Regions from separate parts of the Halomonas sp. G15 genome, predicted to be linked through region 2. Evidence: predicted binding sites of a transcription regulator. Region 2 holds the regulator's gene; the other holds the start of a gene.
What was found. The regulator sigma-54, encoded in region 2, starts transcription at its own class of promoters, with help from an activator protein. The targets are predictions, from matches to a motif close to TGGCACNNNNNTTGCTNT.
Positions count from the first base shown of each region.

Region 1: the regulator sigma-54 is predicted to act here: its motif matches at 1,833-1,850, upstream of glnL (nitrogen regulation protein NR(II)).

Region 1 is NZ_JAJSPA010000042.1:21,828-29,704, reverse strand. Features, by position in the region: gene glnG (nitrogen regulation protein NR(I)) at 1-747, opposite strand, end outside; gene glnL (nitrogen regulation protein NR(II)) at 740-1,786, opposite strand; gene LWH48_RS15495 (DUF4124 domain-containing protein) at 2,163-2,723, opposite strand; gene glnA (glutamate--ammonia ligase) at 2,890-4,296, opposite strand; gene LWH48_RS15485 (hypothetical protein) at 4,744-5,295, shown strand; gene typA (translational GTPase TypA) at 5,497-7,347, shown strand; gene LWH48_RS15475 (hypothetical protein) at 7,492-7,815, shown strand.
Region 2 is NZ_JAJSPA010000001.1:258,345-266,221, reverse strand. Features, by position in the region: gene hpf (ribosome hibernation-promoting factor, HPF/YfiA family) at 1-98, opposite strand, end outside; gene LWH48_RS01310 (RNA polymerase factor sigma-54) at 289-1,701, opposite strand; gene lptB (LPS export ABC transporter ATP-binding protein) at 1,846-2,571, opposite strand; gene lptA (lipopolysaccharide transport periplasmic protein LptA) at 2,579-3,109, opposite strand; gene lptC (LPS export ABC transporter periplasmic protein LptC) at 3,106-3,690, opposite strand; gene LWH48_RS01290 (KdsC family phosphatase) at 3,695-4,252, opposite strand; gene LWH48_RS01285 (KpsF/GutQ family sugar-phosphate isomerase) at 4,274-5,263, opposite strand; gene LWH48_RS01280 (calcium/sodium antiporter) at 5,296-6,252, opposite strand; gene LWH48_RS01275 (ABC transporter ATP-binding protein) at 6,405-7,217, shown strand; gene mlaE (lipid asymmetry maintenance ABC transporter permease subunit MlaE) at 7,214-7,877, shown strand, end outside.

The sequences.
Region 1 (7,877 bases), on a different contig from region 2:
CTGGGTCTCCGCCGGCATGTCGCCGATCTCGTCGAGGAACAGGGTGCCGCCGTTGGCCTGCTCGAAGCGCCCCTGGCGGCTGGCCGTGGCCCCGGTGAAGGCGCCCTTCTCGTGGCCGAACAGCTCCGACTCGATCAGGTCGCGGGGAATCGCCGCCATGTTGAGGGCGATGAACGGCTTGCCGGTGCGCGGGCTGTGCTGGTGCAGGGCCCGTGCGACCCGCTCCTTGCCGGTGCCCGACTCGCCGTTGATCAGCACCGTGATATGCGAATGCGAGAGCCGGCCGATGGCGCGAAACACCTCCTGCATCGCCGGCGCCTCACCGATGATCTCGGCATCCAGCCCCTCGGGCACGCTGATCGGGCGCCGGCGCTCCCGAGCGTGGGCCACGGCACGGCGCACCAGGGCCAGCGCCTCGTCGACGTCGAAGGGCTTGGGCAGGTACTCGAAGGCGCCGCCCTGATACGAGGCCACGGCGCTGTCCAGGTCGGAGTGGGCAGTCATCACGATCACCGGCAGCTCCGGGTGGGCCTCGCGCACCTTGGCCATCAGGTCGAGGCCGTCGATGCCCGGCATGCGGATATCGGTGACCAGCACGTCGGGCGGGTCGGCCAGCAGCCGTTCGAGGGCGGTGTCGCCGCGCTCGATGCACTCCACCTCGAGGTCGGGCTGGGCCAGGGCGCGCTCCAGCACCCAGCGAATGGCGCGATCGTCGTCGACGACCGCCACGCGTGCGACATCATTCATGGCGCGTCTCCAGGGGAATCAGCAGTCGGAATTCGGTATGGCCCGGCACGGAATCGCACTCGATCAATCCCTGGTGCTGGTGCAGGATGCCTTGTGCAATGGAGAGTCCCAGGCCGCTGCCGTCGGCGCGCCCCGAAACCATGGGGTAGAAGAGCGTCTCCTGCAGCGCCTCGGGAATACCCGGGCCGTTGTCGAGGATCGCCACCTCGCACACCAGGCGGTGGCGCTCGGCGCCCAGGGTGAACTGGCGACGCGCCCGGGTGCGCAGCACCAGGCGCGGCTCGGGGGTGGCCGCCTCGTGCATCGCCTCCACGGCGTTGCGTGCCACATTGAGTACCGCCTGGATCATCTGCGCCTCGTCGCCGGCGAGATCCGGCAGGCTGGGGTCGTAATCGCGTTCGATGCTCACCCCGGGGTGCTCGGCGAGCACCAGGGTGCGCACCCGCTCCAGCACCTTGTGGACATTGAGTGGCTGATGGCGCGTCACCCGGTTGGGACCCAGCATGGAATCCACCAGGTCGCGCAGGCGATCTACCTCCTCGATGATGATGCGGGTGAATTCGCGATGCGCCGGGTTCTCCAGATCGCGCTCCAGCAGTTGGGCCGCGCCGCGGATGCCGCCCAGCGGGTTCTTGACCTCGTGGGCCAGGCCCCGAGTCAGCACCTTGACGGTCTCCTGGCGAGTCATCAGCGCCTCCTCCCGGGAGATGCGAATCAGCCGGTCGCGGGGCTCAACCTCCAGCAACAGTTCATCGCGGGAGAGCGGGGTGGCGGTATAGTCCACGGTCAGCGGCTCACCGCCCAGCATCACCAAACGCGCCTCGCGGCGGGTGAAGGGATGGCAGGCCTCCAGCGCCTTGGTCAGCACCGCTGCCATCCCGTCCTCCTGCTCCATCAGCGAGCACAGTGCCACTCCCTGCACGCGGCTCAGGCTCACCGAGAGCAACGCCTCGGCGGCGGGATTCATCCACGCCACCCTGAGCTCGCCATCCAGCTGCAGCACGGCGGTGGAGAGGTGTTCCATCAGGCGTTGGTACATCGAAGCAGCCATATCGGGTCCGGGTTTACTTGCTCTGGAGAGGGAAGCTGCAAGAAACGGGCCAGGACGCCGAAGCCCATGACAGCACGCCCTGCAACGTATGACGGTGCAATACATGCACCAAAATAGTGCATAAGGGAGACGCCTGCACCATCTCCAGACTCGAACCGGATCAAGGCGCCGGACACGTTTGTCGTTCGGCGCGGCGGCGCTGCACCGGCTCATCCTCGGGCAGGCGTCGAGAGGGAGCGTCAGACGGAGGCGGCTGGTAGGGCGGATACTCGGAATGAGGAGGCCAGTGCCCGCCATGCGGTGGGCGACAGGGCCTGGGGCTGCCGTCCGGGCACCACGGCCAGGGTGCCCAGCGAGGGGGAAGCTAACCGGCTGGCTGGCGATTCACGTTGGCACGCAGCACATAGATGGTCACCGGCGAGGTGCGGTGGCGCACCTCGCCGCCGGCGTCCAGCAGCTCGGCCTGCAGCACATGCTCCCCGGGGTTCATGTTGGGCACCATGAACGCCGAGGTGTGCATCGCCGACTGGCTGACCTGGCCATCCACCAGCAGCCTGACGCGATGGTCCTCGCGCAGGCCGGGCTCGATCCCCAGATCCACGGCGATGTTGCCGGCCGCTCCCACCGGGAAGGCCTGCTCGTGGGTCGGCGAGACGATGCGAAAGCTGTCGTAGGGCATGAACGGCTGGCCCGGCGAGGCCGCCGCCGGGGCACTCTCGAGGCGCGGCGCGGCCTGACCGGTGCGCACCTCGCCACTGGACGGCACTACCGTGACCGGCGCCAGCTCCACCTGCTCGCCACCACGGTCGGGGTTGTCGGTGAACACCACATTGCCCTGGGCATCCGTGGTGCGGTAGATCTTCTGGGCCTCGGCGGCCACGCCGAAGGTCATGACCAGCACCAGCGTCAGCACTGCCTTGTTCATGGATCGCCCCCTGCTTGTCGCTGCGTGAGCCAGGATGGCTCGGCATCATCACTCTGCGTTGGATAGTGTAGAGAAGAAAGGGGTTCCGCCGGAAGCGGAACCCCTTTGCTGGTTCAACGAGTGCTGGTTCAACGTGACGCGCCGCCCGCCGGGGCGACGACGATCATCAGCAGCTGTAGTACATGTCGAACTCGACCGGGTGCGTGGCCATGCGCATGCGGTCAACGTCTTCCATCTTCAGCTCGATGTAGGCGTCGATCATGTCGTCGGTGAACACGCCACCCTCGGTCAGGAAGGCACGATCCTTGTCCAGTGCCTCCAGGGCCTGGTCGAGGCTATGCGCCACGGTCGGCACCTTCTTGCCCTCTTCCGGGGGCAGGTCATAGAGGTTCTTGTCCATGGCATCGCCGGGGTGGATCTTGTTCTTGATGCCGTCGATGCCGGCCATCAGCATCGCCGCGAAGCACAGGTAGGGGTTGGCGGTCGGGTCGGGGAAACGCAGCTCGACGCGCTTGCCCTTGGGGCTCGCGGTGTAGGGGATACGGATGGAGGCCGAACGGTTGCGAGCCGAGTAGGCCAGCATCACCGGCGCCTCGAAGCCCGGCACCAGGCGCTTGTAGGAGTTGGTGGAGGCGTTGGCGAAGGCGTTCAGGGCACGCGCGTGCTTGATGATGCCGCCGATATAGTAGATGGCCATCTCGGAGAGGCCAGCGTACTCGTCACCCGCGAACTGGTTGGTGCCCTCCTTCCAGAAGGACTGGTGCACGTGCATGCCGCTGCCGTTGTCGCCGACCAGCGGCTTGGGCATGAAGGTAGCGGTCTTGCCGTAGGCGTGAGCCACGTTGTGGATCACGTACTTCATCTCCTGGACCTCGTCGGCCTTCTTGACCAGGGTGTTGAACTTGACCCCGATCTCGTTCTGGCCGGCGTTGGCCACCTCGTGGTGGTGCACCTCGACGCTCTGGCCGATCGCCTCCAGGGTGTTGCACATGGCGCCGCGGATGTCGTGGAAGCTGTCTACCGGGGGCACCGGGAAGTAGCCGCCCTTGACCCGCGGACGGTGGGCCAGGTTGCCGCCCTCGATGGGTCGATCGGTGGCCCAGGCGCCCTCCTCGGAGGAGATCTTGTACATGGCGCCTTCGATATCGGACTTCCAGTGCACCTCATCGAAGATGAAGAACTCGGGCTCAGGGCCGAAGAAGGCGGTGTCGCCCAGGCCGGTGGACTGCAGGTAGGCCTCGGCGCGCTTGGCGATGGAGCGCGGATCGCGATCATAGCCCTGCATGGTGGCCGGCTCGATGATGTCGCAGCGCAGCACCAGGGTGGAATCCTCGGTGAAGGGATCCAGGAAGGCGGTACCATCCTCCGGGCGCAGGATCATGTCGGATTCGTTGATGCCCTTCCAGCCGGAGATGGAAGAGCCGTCGAACATCTGTCCGTTCTCGAAGAACTCCTCATCCACTTCCCGGGCGGGGATGGTGACGTGCTGCTCCTTGCCGATGGTATCGGTGAAGCGCAGGTCGACCCACTTGACGTCATGTTCTTCGATCAGGGCGAGCGTCTTGGCAGACATGGTGTCCTCCGGTTGAGCGTGGCTCGATGGTTGAGGTGATTCAGGCATCACGATGCTGGAACCCCAGCAAGCTGTTGTAGCACGCCGCAGGCACACTGCCCACGACGGCCCGGCATCCCGGGCGCTGACCATAACAATGCAGGCAGCGTGCCAACCCTGCACTCCATGCTCGCATGTATTCCGCAACCCATTGAATAAATTATCTATTACCCGAGATGCCGGCTGCACTCCAATGACGCACCGGCTCGCTGGTCGAGATCGCCTGACATAAACCGCACCACAACGGTGCAAAACCCGGGCAGTACGCACCATCACGAACCACCAGCCAGTGTCGGCAACGCGCCTTTGATACATTCAATAACTTCACGCTACACTTGATTACAACACTCCCCGCCGGCCGCGTCTCCTGGCCGCCACACGGAGCCTCCTCCTGGCCTCGGAGAGCCTATGGCCGCTCCTCACGGCACTCTACTGATCGATGCACGCAGTGCCGGCGCCAGGCTACCCCGAGAACTGGCACTGGTGGCCAGCCTCGCCGTCGACCAATCCTTCGAGCTCGTTGTTGTCGACGATACCCAGGATTCACGGGTCACCGGCATCGCGCGCCGCCATGGGGCACGCCACCTGCGCCTGCCCGGAGCCCCTCTGGGCCAGCGGCTCGCCACCGCCATCCCCAAGACCAGTGGCTCGGTGCTGGTGTTTCCCGTGCTTGGCTCTCTCTCCTCTACCCGCAGCCTGCTGCAACTGGCCCAACGCGTCAGCGTCGGCGAGGTCGACGCCGTGATCCTGCCCGGCAGCACGCCGGGGCTGTTCGCCCGCCTGCTGGGACGGCGGAAGCCTACCTCCATCGCCGGCATCTGCCTGACACGCCACTGGTACGAGCGCCTTGGCGGCTGCGACCCGGATCTCGACCGCGAGGCCCTCACCGATCTGGTGGCGCGCCTGCGCCTCTGCGGGGCTCGCCTGGAGCTGGCCGCCCCACATCAGCGGGGCAGCTAACCACAGCCAAACGGTGTAACGGGACCAGAACAAGGATGAGGCGAGCGGGCCGGGCTCGAGGGCACGCCATGGCAAGTCAGCAAACTTGCTACTCCTGGGCGCCGCTAGTCTGTACAATGCGCGTCCCACATCCCTGCCCCGCGCCTAGGGTACTTACCAGAACGTGTACATAGGTGCGTACATATCAGCGAGTCACACCTTATGAGCACGACCGTAAGTCCTTCAAATATCGAAAGTCTCAGGAACATTGCGATTATCGCGCACGTCGACCACGGCAAGACCACCCTGGTCGACAAGCTTCTCCAGCAGTCCGGCACCCTCGATCGCAAGGCCGAGGGGCAAGAGCGCGTCATGGACTCCAATGACCAGGAGAAGGAGCGCGGCATCACCATCCTGGCCAAGAACACCGCCATCCGCTGGCAGTCGCCGGATGGCCAGGCCTATCACATCAACATCGTCGACACCCCCGGACACGCCGACTTCGGTGGCGAGGTCGAGCGCGTCATGTCCATGGTCGACTCGGTACTGCTGCTGGTCGATGCGGTCGACGGCCCCATGCCGCAGACTCGCTTCGTGACCCAGAAGGCCTTCGATCAGGGCCTCAAGCCGATCGTGGTGGTCAACAAGATCGACCGTCCCGGCGCCCGCCCCGACTGGGTGATCGACCAGATCTTCGACCTGTTCGACAACCTCGGTGCCTCCGATGAGCAGCTCGACTTCCCGATCATCTACTGCTCGGCGCTCAACGGCATCGCCGGCCCCGATCCCGATGAGTTGGCCGAGGACATGACCCCCATGTTCCAGTCCATCGTCGACATCGTGGAGCCGCCCAAGGTCGAGCTGGATGGCCCCTTCCAGATGCAGATCTCCGCGCTGGACTACAACAGCTACGTCGGCGTCATCGGCCTGGGCCGCATCACCCGCGGCTCGGTCAAGCCCAACCAGCAGGTCACCGTCATCACCAAGGAAGGCGCCACCCGCAAGGGCAAGATCGGCCAGGTGATGACCCACATGGGCCTGGAGCGCGTGCAGACCGACGAGGCCACCGCCGGCGATATCGTCTGCATCACCGGCATCGATGCCCTGGCGATCTCCGACACCCTGTGTGACCCGGCCAACGTCGAGGCGCTGCCGCCGCTCTCCGTGGACGAGCCCACCGTCTCCATGACCTTCCAGGTCAATGACTCGCCCTTCGCGGGCAAGGACGGCAAGTTCGTCACCAGCCGCAACATCAAGGATCGCCTCGAGCAGGAATTGATCCACAACGTGGCGCTGCGCGTCGAGCAGGGCGAGACCCCGGAGAAGTTCAAGGTCTCCGGTCGCGGCGAGCTGCACCTCTCGGTGCTGATCGAGACCATGCGCCGCGAGGGCTTCGAGCTCGCCGTGGGCCGCCCCGAGGTGATCATCCGCGAGATCGACGGCGAGAAGCAGGAGCCCTACGAAGAAGTCATCATCGACTGTGAGGAGCAGCACCAGGGCGCCATCATGGAAGAGATCGGCTACCGCAAGGGCGAGCTCAAGAACATGAACCCCGATGGCAAGGGCCGGGTGCGCCTGGACTTCATCATCCCGGCACGCGGGCTGATCGGCTTCCGCGGCCAGTTCATGACCCTGACCTCGGGTACCGGCATCCTCACCAGCCGCTTCGACCACTACGGCCCGCTCAAGCCCGATGCCGCCATCGAGCGTCGCAACGGCGTGCTGGTCTCCATGGTCTCCGGCAAGGCCCTGGCCTACGCCCTCTACGCCCTGCAGGAGCGCGGCAAGCTGATCATCGACCACGGCACCGAGGTCTACGAGGGCATGCTGATCGGCATCAACAACCGCGCCAACGACATGGTGGTCAACCCCACCAAGGGCAAGAAGCTCGACAACATGCGTGCCTCGGGCAACGACGAGAACATTGTGCTGACCCCGCCGGTCAAGTTCAGCCTCGAGCAGGCCATCGAGTTCCTCGATGACGACGAGCTGGTGGAGATCACTCCCAACTTCATCCGTCTGCGCAAGAAGCACCTCACCGAGAACGAGCGCAAGCGCGCCGGCAAGAAGTAAGCGCCGCGCCCGCCTCGACAAGGCCCGCCGACCGGCGGGCCTTTTTCATGCCTGTCCGCCGGCAACGGCTTTCCCCCCTGCTTCGTGACCCTCTATGCTGCAGGCATGCCCAGCGAGCATGACCTTCACAAGAGGAGAGCCAAGATGCACAAGCACGTGGAGTGGGACGACCCCGGCGCCGACAGCGTGATGCGCCACTTCCAGCAGGACGACAGCAGCCATTCCGAGCCTGGCCCCGGTGATATCCTCTCGGCGCGCCATGAAGGTGCCGTGGTGCGGGTGAAGGTGGAGGCCTACGTGGAGGGCACCAGCATCGGCGAGGTCGCGGCGATCATCTCCGTGGACAACGGCCGTCGGCTCAAGTCCCACGGCAAGCTCGCCCTGGGCGACACCGTGCGCCTGCCCGACGAATTCCGGGCGCTGGAGCCGATCCTCGGCGACCCCAACGACAGGCGCGAGGATGACTAGTCGACAGCCTGTCCTCCCAGGACGTTAACGCGGCGTAAACGCGCACCACTGGCTCCCGACGG
Region 2 (7,877 bases):
TTGTCGTAGTGGCGCTCCACGCGCGTCAGTTTCTCGCTGACATAGTCACGCAGGGCATCGGTCAGTTCCACATGATGGCCGGTGATGTTGACTTGCATGACACGCTCCTTGCTCGTTGGTTGTGTTTCGATTGTAACCCTTTTTCCTGCCTTGCATACCCCCGTGCCGACGCCCTGGATGTCGGTCATGACGCGGGTCATGCCAGCCGCTTGCGTTCGCTGGAGGAGGGGATGCCCATGGCCTCGCGGGTAAGCTTTGGAGAGTGCCACGGTGCGGCGCCGCGCGGGGTTATGCCAGCCGCTTGCGTTCGCTGGATGAGGGGATGCCCATGGCCTCGCGGTACTTGGCCACGGTCCTGCGCGCCACCTGGATCCCGGCTTCGTCGAGCAGGCTGACCAGCTTGCTGTCGGAGAGCGGCTTGCGTGGCGGTTCCGCCTGGATCAGCTTGCGGATGTGTGCGCGGATGGCGGTGCTGGAGTGGGCGTCGCCATCGCCCTCGCCGCGGACCTGGCTGGAGAAGAAGTACTTGAGTTCGAATACTCCCCGCGGCGTGTGGATGAACTTCTGGGTGGTGACCCGCGAGATGGTGGATTCGTGCATCTCCACCGCCTGGGCGATATCGGCCAGGATGAGTGGCTTCATCGCCTCTTCGCCGCGCTCGAGGAAGTCGAGCTGGCGGGCCAGGATCTCACGGCCCACTCGCAGGAGGGTGTCGTTGCGGCTGGACAGGCTCTTCATCAGCCAGCGCGCCTCCTGGAGGTGCTCCTTGAGGAACTGGTTGTCGTCACTCCTGACGGCGCGGCGCACCAGGGCGGCGTAATCGGGTTGAATGCGCAGCCTTGGCAGTGCCTCGGGGTTGAGTTCGACGTGCCAGCCACGCCGGTCGTGGAAGGCGACGAGGTCGGGGATCACATAGTCGTCGGTCACGCTGGCAAAGGCACTGCCGGGTCGTGGGTCCAGTCCTCGAACCAGGTTGATGGTGGCGTCGAGCGTGGCATCGTCCACCCCCAGACGCCGTTTGAGCAGGCGTCGGTCGCCGCTGGCCAGGGCCTCCAGGAACTGGCGTACCAGGCGCCGCGCCTGGGGCAGCAGCGGTGTGTCGTCGGGGAAGGCGGCGAGCTGCAGCTGCAGGCATTCGCGCAGGTCGCGTGCGAAGATGCCGGTGGGTTCGAACTGCTGCAGGCGCAGCAGCACCCGCTCCATCTCCGGGCTGCGCAGGTCGGCAAGGCCCTGCTGCTTCAGGCCGTCACGGATCTCGTCGAGGGGGGCGGCCAGGTAGCCGGCATCGTCCACGGCATCGATCAGGCTCTCGGCGATCTGTCGTGCCCGGGGATCGAGGTCGCTCATCGCCAGCTGCCAGGCGAGGTGGCTCTGGAGGCTCTGGCCCTGGGCCTGGCGCTCGAAATCGGGCCCCTCACCGCCGGCGGGCGCGCCCAGGTCCTGGTAGGTGTCGGACCAGTCGCTGTCGGTGACGAGCTGTTCGGGAATCTCGTTTGCCCAGTCGTCTTCCGCGGGCTCCTGAGTGGCCTGCTCGCCGAACCCGTCGTCGAGCTCCAGCAACGGGTTGTTCTCCATCGCCTGCTGGATCTCCTGGCGCAGGTCCAGGGTGGAGAGCTGCAGCAGGGCGATGGCCTGCTGCAGCTGGGGTGTCATGGTCAGCTGGGTGCCGACCCGCAACTGCAGGGATGCCTTCATGGCCATGGCAGGCGTCCTCCTGGCGTGTCGGAAAGCCTTACCCTAGCGCCTGGCCTCGCAGGGCGCAACAATCCTATAAGCAATAATCATGCCATTGATGGATTGCCCGCCGGAATATGAATATAGTGAGGCGCTTGTTCCGGCCGGTGATCACAGGCGGAAGTCTTCACCGAGGTAGACCTCGCGCACCCTCTGGTTGGCGAGGATCGATTCGGCGTCGCCCTCGGCGATGATCTTGCCGTCGCCGACGATATAGGCGCTGTCGCAGATGTCGAGGGTGTCGCGGACGTTGTGGTCGGTGATCAACACGCCGATGCCGCGGGCCTTGAGCTGGCGGATGATGCCCTTGATCTCGCCCACCGAGATCGGGTCGACCCCGGCGAAGGGCTCGTCGAGCAGGATGAAAGCGGGTTCCGTCGCCAGCGCCCTGGCGATCTCCACCCGGCGCCGCTCGCCGCCGGAAAGGCTCATGCCCGGGTTGTCGCGAATATGCGTGACATGGAACTCCTCGAGCAGCTGTTCCAGGCGTGCGCGACGCCCCTCCCGGTCGAGATCCTTGCGGGTCTCGAGGATGGCCATGATGTTGTCGGCCACCGACAGCTTGCGGAAGATCGAGGCCTCCTGGGGCAGGTAACCGATCCCAGCCCGGGCTCGCTCATGCATGGCGGCCCGGGAGAGATCCAGGTCATCGATGGCCACCGAGCCCGCATCGGCACGCACCAGTCCCACGATCATGTAGAAAGAGGTGGTCTTGCCGGCGCCGTTGGGCCCCAGCAGTCCGACGATGCTGCCCTGGGGGATAGACAGGCCGATGTCCTGCACCACGCGGCGGCGCTTGTAGCTCTTTGCGAGATGGCGTGCGTGTAGGGTCTTCATGGCATCCTTACTGCTGTTCCGGCTGGAGCGTCATGCGGATTCGCTGGCTGCCTTCGACGCCTTCGGCATCGGCGCGGGCCTGCACCACGCGGCGGTCGAGGAAGTACTCCAGGTAGCCGCCTTCGAAGGTGTCGCCGCCCTGGTGGAGCTCGGCGCGATCGATCAGCTCCACGCGGCGTTCGGCCACGTGGTAGATGACGGTGCGGCCCCAGCCCTTGACCACCGGCTCGGCGGGATCGGGCTGCTGTTCGAGGTAGGCCCGTTCGCCGGTGGCAGTCGCCAGGGAGAGCTCGCCGGCCGCGTTGCGGCGGATCTCCACCCGGTTGCCGGTCAGGCGCATGCTGCCCTGGCGGATATCCACGTTGCCGGTGTAGACGGCGGTGCCGGCGCGGTCGTCGAGGTCGAGGCGGTCCGCCTCGACCAGGATGGGGGCATTGGCATCCTGATTCTGGGACTGGTTCTGTGCCTGGCTGGCGGGGGCGATAGCCAGCGTCAGCAGCAGTGCACAGGCCAGTGTGGAGAGCGGATGGCGCGTCATGACGAGGACTCCTCGGCTGTCTCGGGCGGATGGTGGCCGCGCACATTGTCGGTCAGGCGCGCCCGGTTGTCATGAAGCCAGGCGTCGAAACGCTCGCCGCTCATGCGCTGGGGGGGCTGGCGCAGCGTGGCCGGGGTGGTGCTCCAGGCATGCCCGGTGTCGGCATCGTAGTGCAGCGTCTCGGTCTCGAGCTCCCAGCGCTCGGCGGGGGCGCGCAGGCGGGCGTCGCCGTCGAGCAGCAGCGGGTTGTCTCCCGGCCCCAGCTCGCCGCGCTCGGCCTCGGCCAGCCATAGCCGACCCTCGCGGTCGTGGAGCCGGGCAAGCGGAGTCTCCAGGCGGGTCACGTCATCTAGCGGGGTATGCACCAGCCGCGGCGTGGTCACCCGCTGGTGGGGCTGGCCCTCGCTGTCGAAGCGGGTGAGGCGCGCGTTCTCGAGGTAGAAGTCGGGTTCGCCCGCGGCATCGCGCGGTACCTGACCGGTGGGGCTGGGGTCGCGCAGGTCGAGCAGCGCCAGGCCTCCGCCCAGCGCCAGCAGCAGCAGGGTCAGCCAGGTGCGAAAGCCCGGGCGCGGCAGGGCCATGATCTCAGCCGGCCCCGTGGAGGTAGGTGTCGATCACCGCGTCCCAGTGGCCCTGGGCGCGCAGCAGGGTGTCGGCGATCTCGCGGGCCGCGCCCTGGCCGCCGCTGCGTTCGGTGACCCAGTCCGCGTGCTTCTGGATATAGCTCGGTGCATTGGGGACGCTGATGCCCACGCCGGCACGGCGGATGGCGCCCACATCGGGCATGTCGTCCCCGCAGTAGGCGACCTGGTCGAACTCCAGGCCCAGGCGCGCGATTAGCTCACGCAGGACCGGCAGCTTCTTCTCCACACCCTGGAAGACATGCTGGATGCCCAGGGCAGCGGCGCGGCGACTCACGGTGGGGGATTCGCGGCCGGTGATCAGCGCGACCTGAATGCCGGCACGCTTGAGCAGCTTGAGGCCGTGACCGTCCTGGACATTGAAGGCCTTGATCTCGATGCCGTCGGCCTGGAAGTAGAGCTGGCCGTCGGTGAGCACGCCGTCGACATCAAGCGCGAGCAGGCGGATGCGGCGCAGGCGGTCGGTCAGCAGCGGATCCTGCAGGGGGGAGGTATGGGTCATGGGGACTCCGTGTCGTTGAGGTCAGATCACGCCACTGGCGAGCAGGTCGTGCATATGCAGGGCGCCCACGGGGCGGCCCTCGTCATCGACCACGGCCAGGGCGGAGATGCGGTGGTCTTCCATCAGGCTTACCGCCTCGGCGGCCAGGGTCTCCGGGGAGACGCGCTTGCCGGGGCAGGTCATCACCTCATCCACGGTCAGCCCGGTGAGGTCACTGTGCTGGTCCAGGGTACGGCGCAGGTCGCCATCGGTATAGACCCCGGCGAGGCGGCCGTCGGGGGCCACCACGCAGGTGAAGCCCAGCCCCTGGCGGGTGATCTCCAGCAGGGCGTCACGCAGCGGACTGCCCAGTGCCACCCGGGGCAGCCTGTCACCCGAGTGCATCAGGTCACCGACGCGCAGCAGCAGCCGCTTGCCGAGGCTGCCGCCGGGGTGGGAAAGGGCGAAGTCCTCGGCGGTGAAGCCGCGCGACTCCAGCAGCGCCACGGCCAGGGCATCCCCCATGGCCAGAGCGGCGGTGGTGGAGGCGGTCGGGGCGAGGTCGAGAGGACAGGCCTCGCGTTCGACACCGACATCGAGATGCGCCTCGGCGTGGCGGGCCAGGCTCGAGGCCGGGCGGCCGGTCATGCTGATCAGCGGCACCTTCATGCGCTTGAGCAGCGGCAGCAGGGCGGTTACCTCGGCGGTCTCGCCCGAGTTGGAGAGGGCCAGCACCACGTCACCAGGCGTGATCATGCCGAGGTCGCCGTGGCTGGCCTCGCCGGGATGCACGAAGAAGGCCGGCGTGCCGGTGCTGGCCAGGGTGGCGGCGATCTTGCCGGCGATATGGCCCGACTTGCCCATGCCGGTGACCACCACCCGGCCGTGGCAGGCCAGGATCAGTTCGCAGGCGCTGTCGAAGGCGTCATCGAGGCGCGCCACCAGGGCGCCCACGGCCTGCTGCTCGAGGCGAAGGGTGCGTTTGGCGCTGTCACGGAGGGCCGAACCGGCCGAGGGGGTATCGGATGTCATGGCGACGATTGTTGCCTGTTCGAGGGGTTCACTCAAGAGCCGCCGCCCAGACTGGTCGTGCCGAGCCAGATCAGGTAGCCGAAATAGCTGGCCGCCAGTGCCGCGCCGGGGAGGCGGCCCAGATGGTTGCGGCGGTGCCACAGCAGCAGGGCGCCGAGTACCAGGGTCAGCACCAGCAGCAGCGGATAGTCACGCTCGCCGGCGGCGGGGTCGGTCGGGCCCGGCGCAAGCAGGCCGGGTACCGGCAGTACCGCCAGCAGGTTGAAGAGGTTGGAGCCGATGATATTGCCGATGGCCAGGTCGTGGTGACGCTTGAGGGCGCTGGCCACGCAGGCCACCAGTTCGGGCAGGCTGGTACCGATGGCGACAATGGTCAGGCCGATGACCAGCTCGCTGACCCCCATGCTGCGGGCCAGTTCGCTGGCCCCCCACACCAGGCCCCGGGAGCCGGCGACCATCACTGCGAGGGTCACCACCAGCCACAGCAGTGCACGCGCCAGCGTCATCTCGGGTATCTCGCCTGCCACTTCCTCCTTGGCGTCCGGGGTATCGGCACGGAACAGCCACCACAGGCTGAACACCAGCAGGGCGATGAGCAGCGCGGCATCCATTCGCCCCAGGTGACCGTTGGCCAGGGCGTAGCCGGCCAGTCCGGTGGCGCCGAGCAGCAGCGGCAGCTCGCGGCGCACGATGGAGAAGCGAACCGGGATCGGCACCACCAGCGCGGTGATGCCCAGCACCAGCCCGATATTGGCGATGTTGGAGCCCAGGGCGTTGCCGGTGGCCAGGTCGGGAATGCCGTCCAGGGACGCCATCAGCGAGACCACGATCTCGGGCGCCGAGGTGCCCAGGGCGACGATGGTCATGCCCACCAGCATCGTGCTCATGCCGGCGCGGCGGGCGGTGGCGGCCGCCGCGCCGACGAAGTGGTCGGCGCTCCACAGCAGGGCCACGAGGCCTGCGGCGACGGCGATCAGGGGAAGCAGCATGGCAAGCGTCTCGTTCGTTCGGCCAATGTCGGAAGGGCGCCATTAAACGTGCTGACCAGCAGTGGTGCAAGCCGGGTAGACGGCATCGGGCTGGCACCCGGCAGGGCAGTTAGGATACGATGTTCGATAATTTTACTGGGATGGCTGAGCCGATGAGTGACACTCCCTTCGTGGCGGTGGAGGGGCTGCATTTCGCGCGTGGCGACAAGGAGATCTTCCGCGGCGTCGACATGCTGATCCAGCGAGGCGGCATCACCGCCATCATGGGCCCCAGCGGCAGTGGCAAGACCACCCTGCTCAGGCTGATCGGCGGCCAGCTCATGCCCGACGCCGGCCGGGTGCTGATCGAGGGTCAGGACGTGCATCGCCAGTCGCGCAAGGCGCTGTTTTCCATGCGCCAGCGCATGGGCATGCTGTTCCAGAGCGGGGCGCTGTTCTCGGACCTCAGCGTGTTCGAGAATGTGGCCTTCCCGCTGCGGGTGCATACCGATCTGCCGGGTACCATGGTCCGCGACCTGGTGCTGATGAAGCTCGAGGCGGTGGGGCTGCGCGGAGCCCGGGAGCTGATGCCCGCGGAACTTTCCGGGGGCATGGCGCGCCGGGTGGCCCTGGCCCGGGCCATCGCCCTGGATCCCGAGCTGATCCTCTATGACGAGCCGTTCGTCGGCCAGGACCCGATCTCCATGGGCGTGCTGGTGCAGCTGATCAAGCGCCTCAACCAGGCGCTGGGGCTGACCTCCATCGTGGTCTCCCATGATATCAAGGAGACCCTGACCATCGCCGACTACGTCTACGTGGTCGCCGATGGCCAGGTGATGGCCCATGGCACGCCCAAGAGCCTCGACGTGGACCAGGATCCCCGGGTCAGCCAGTTCGTCCACGGCGAGCCGGATGGGCCGGTGCCTTTCCACTACCCGGCGGTGGACTTCATCAGCGACATGCTCAGCCCGGGAGGTCCACGATGATCCAGCGAATCCGGCGCCTCGGGCGCCGCGGCTGCGACCTGCTCGAGGCCTTTGGCCGCGCCGGCATCTTCCTGGTCCAGTCCGCCGTGGGGCTGCCGAGTCGTGAGGGCCTCTACCTCTGGGTGCGCCAGATGCATTTCGTGGGCGTGCTGTCGCTGGCCATCGTGCTCGTCTCGGGGCTCTTTATCGGCATGGTGCTGTCGCTGCAGGGCTATACCATCCTGGTCGATTTCGGTGCCGAGGATGCGCTGGGTCAGATGGTGGCGCTATCTCTGCTGCGTGAGCTTGCCCCGGTGGTGGCGGCACTGCTGTTCGCCGGGCGCGCCGGCTCGGCACTGACCGCCGAGATCGGCCTGATGAAGGCCACCGAGCAGTTGACCAGCATGGAGATGATCGGCGTCGACCCGCTGCGCCGGGTGGTGGCGCCACGCCTGTGGGCGGGCTTCGTGGCCCTTCCGCTGCTTACCGTGGGCTTCGGTGTGGTGGGCATCTACGGTGGCTACCTGGTCGGGGTCGACTGGCTGGGCGTCTTCGAGGGCTCCTACTGGTCCAACATGCAGGCCAGCGTCGACTTCATCGACGACGTGGGCAACGGCATCATCAAGAGCCTGGTGTTTGCCGTGGTGGTGACCTGGATCGCGGTTTTCCAGGGCTATGACC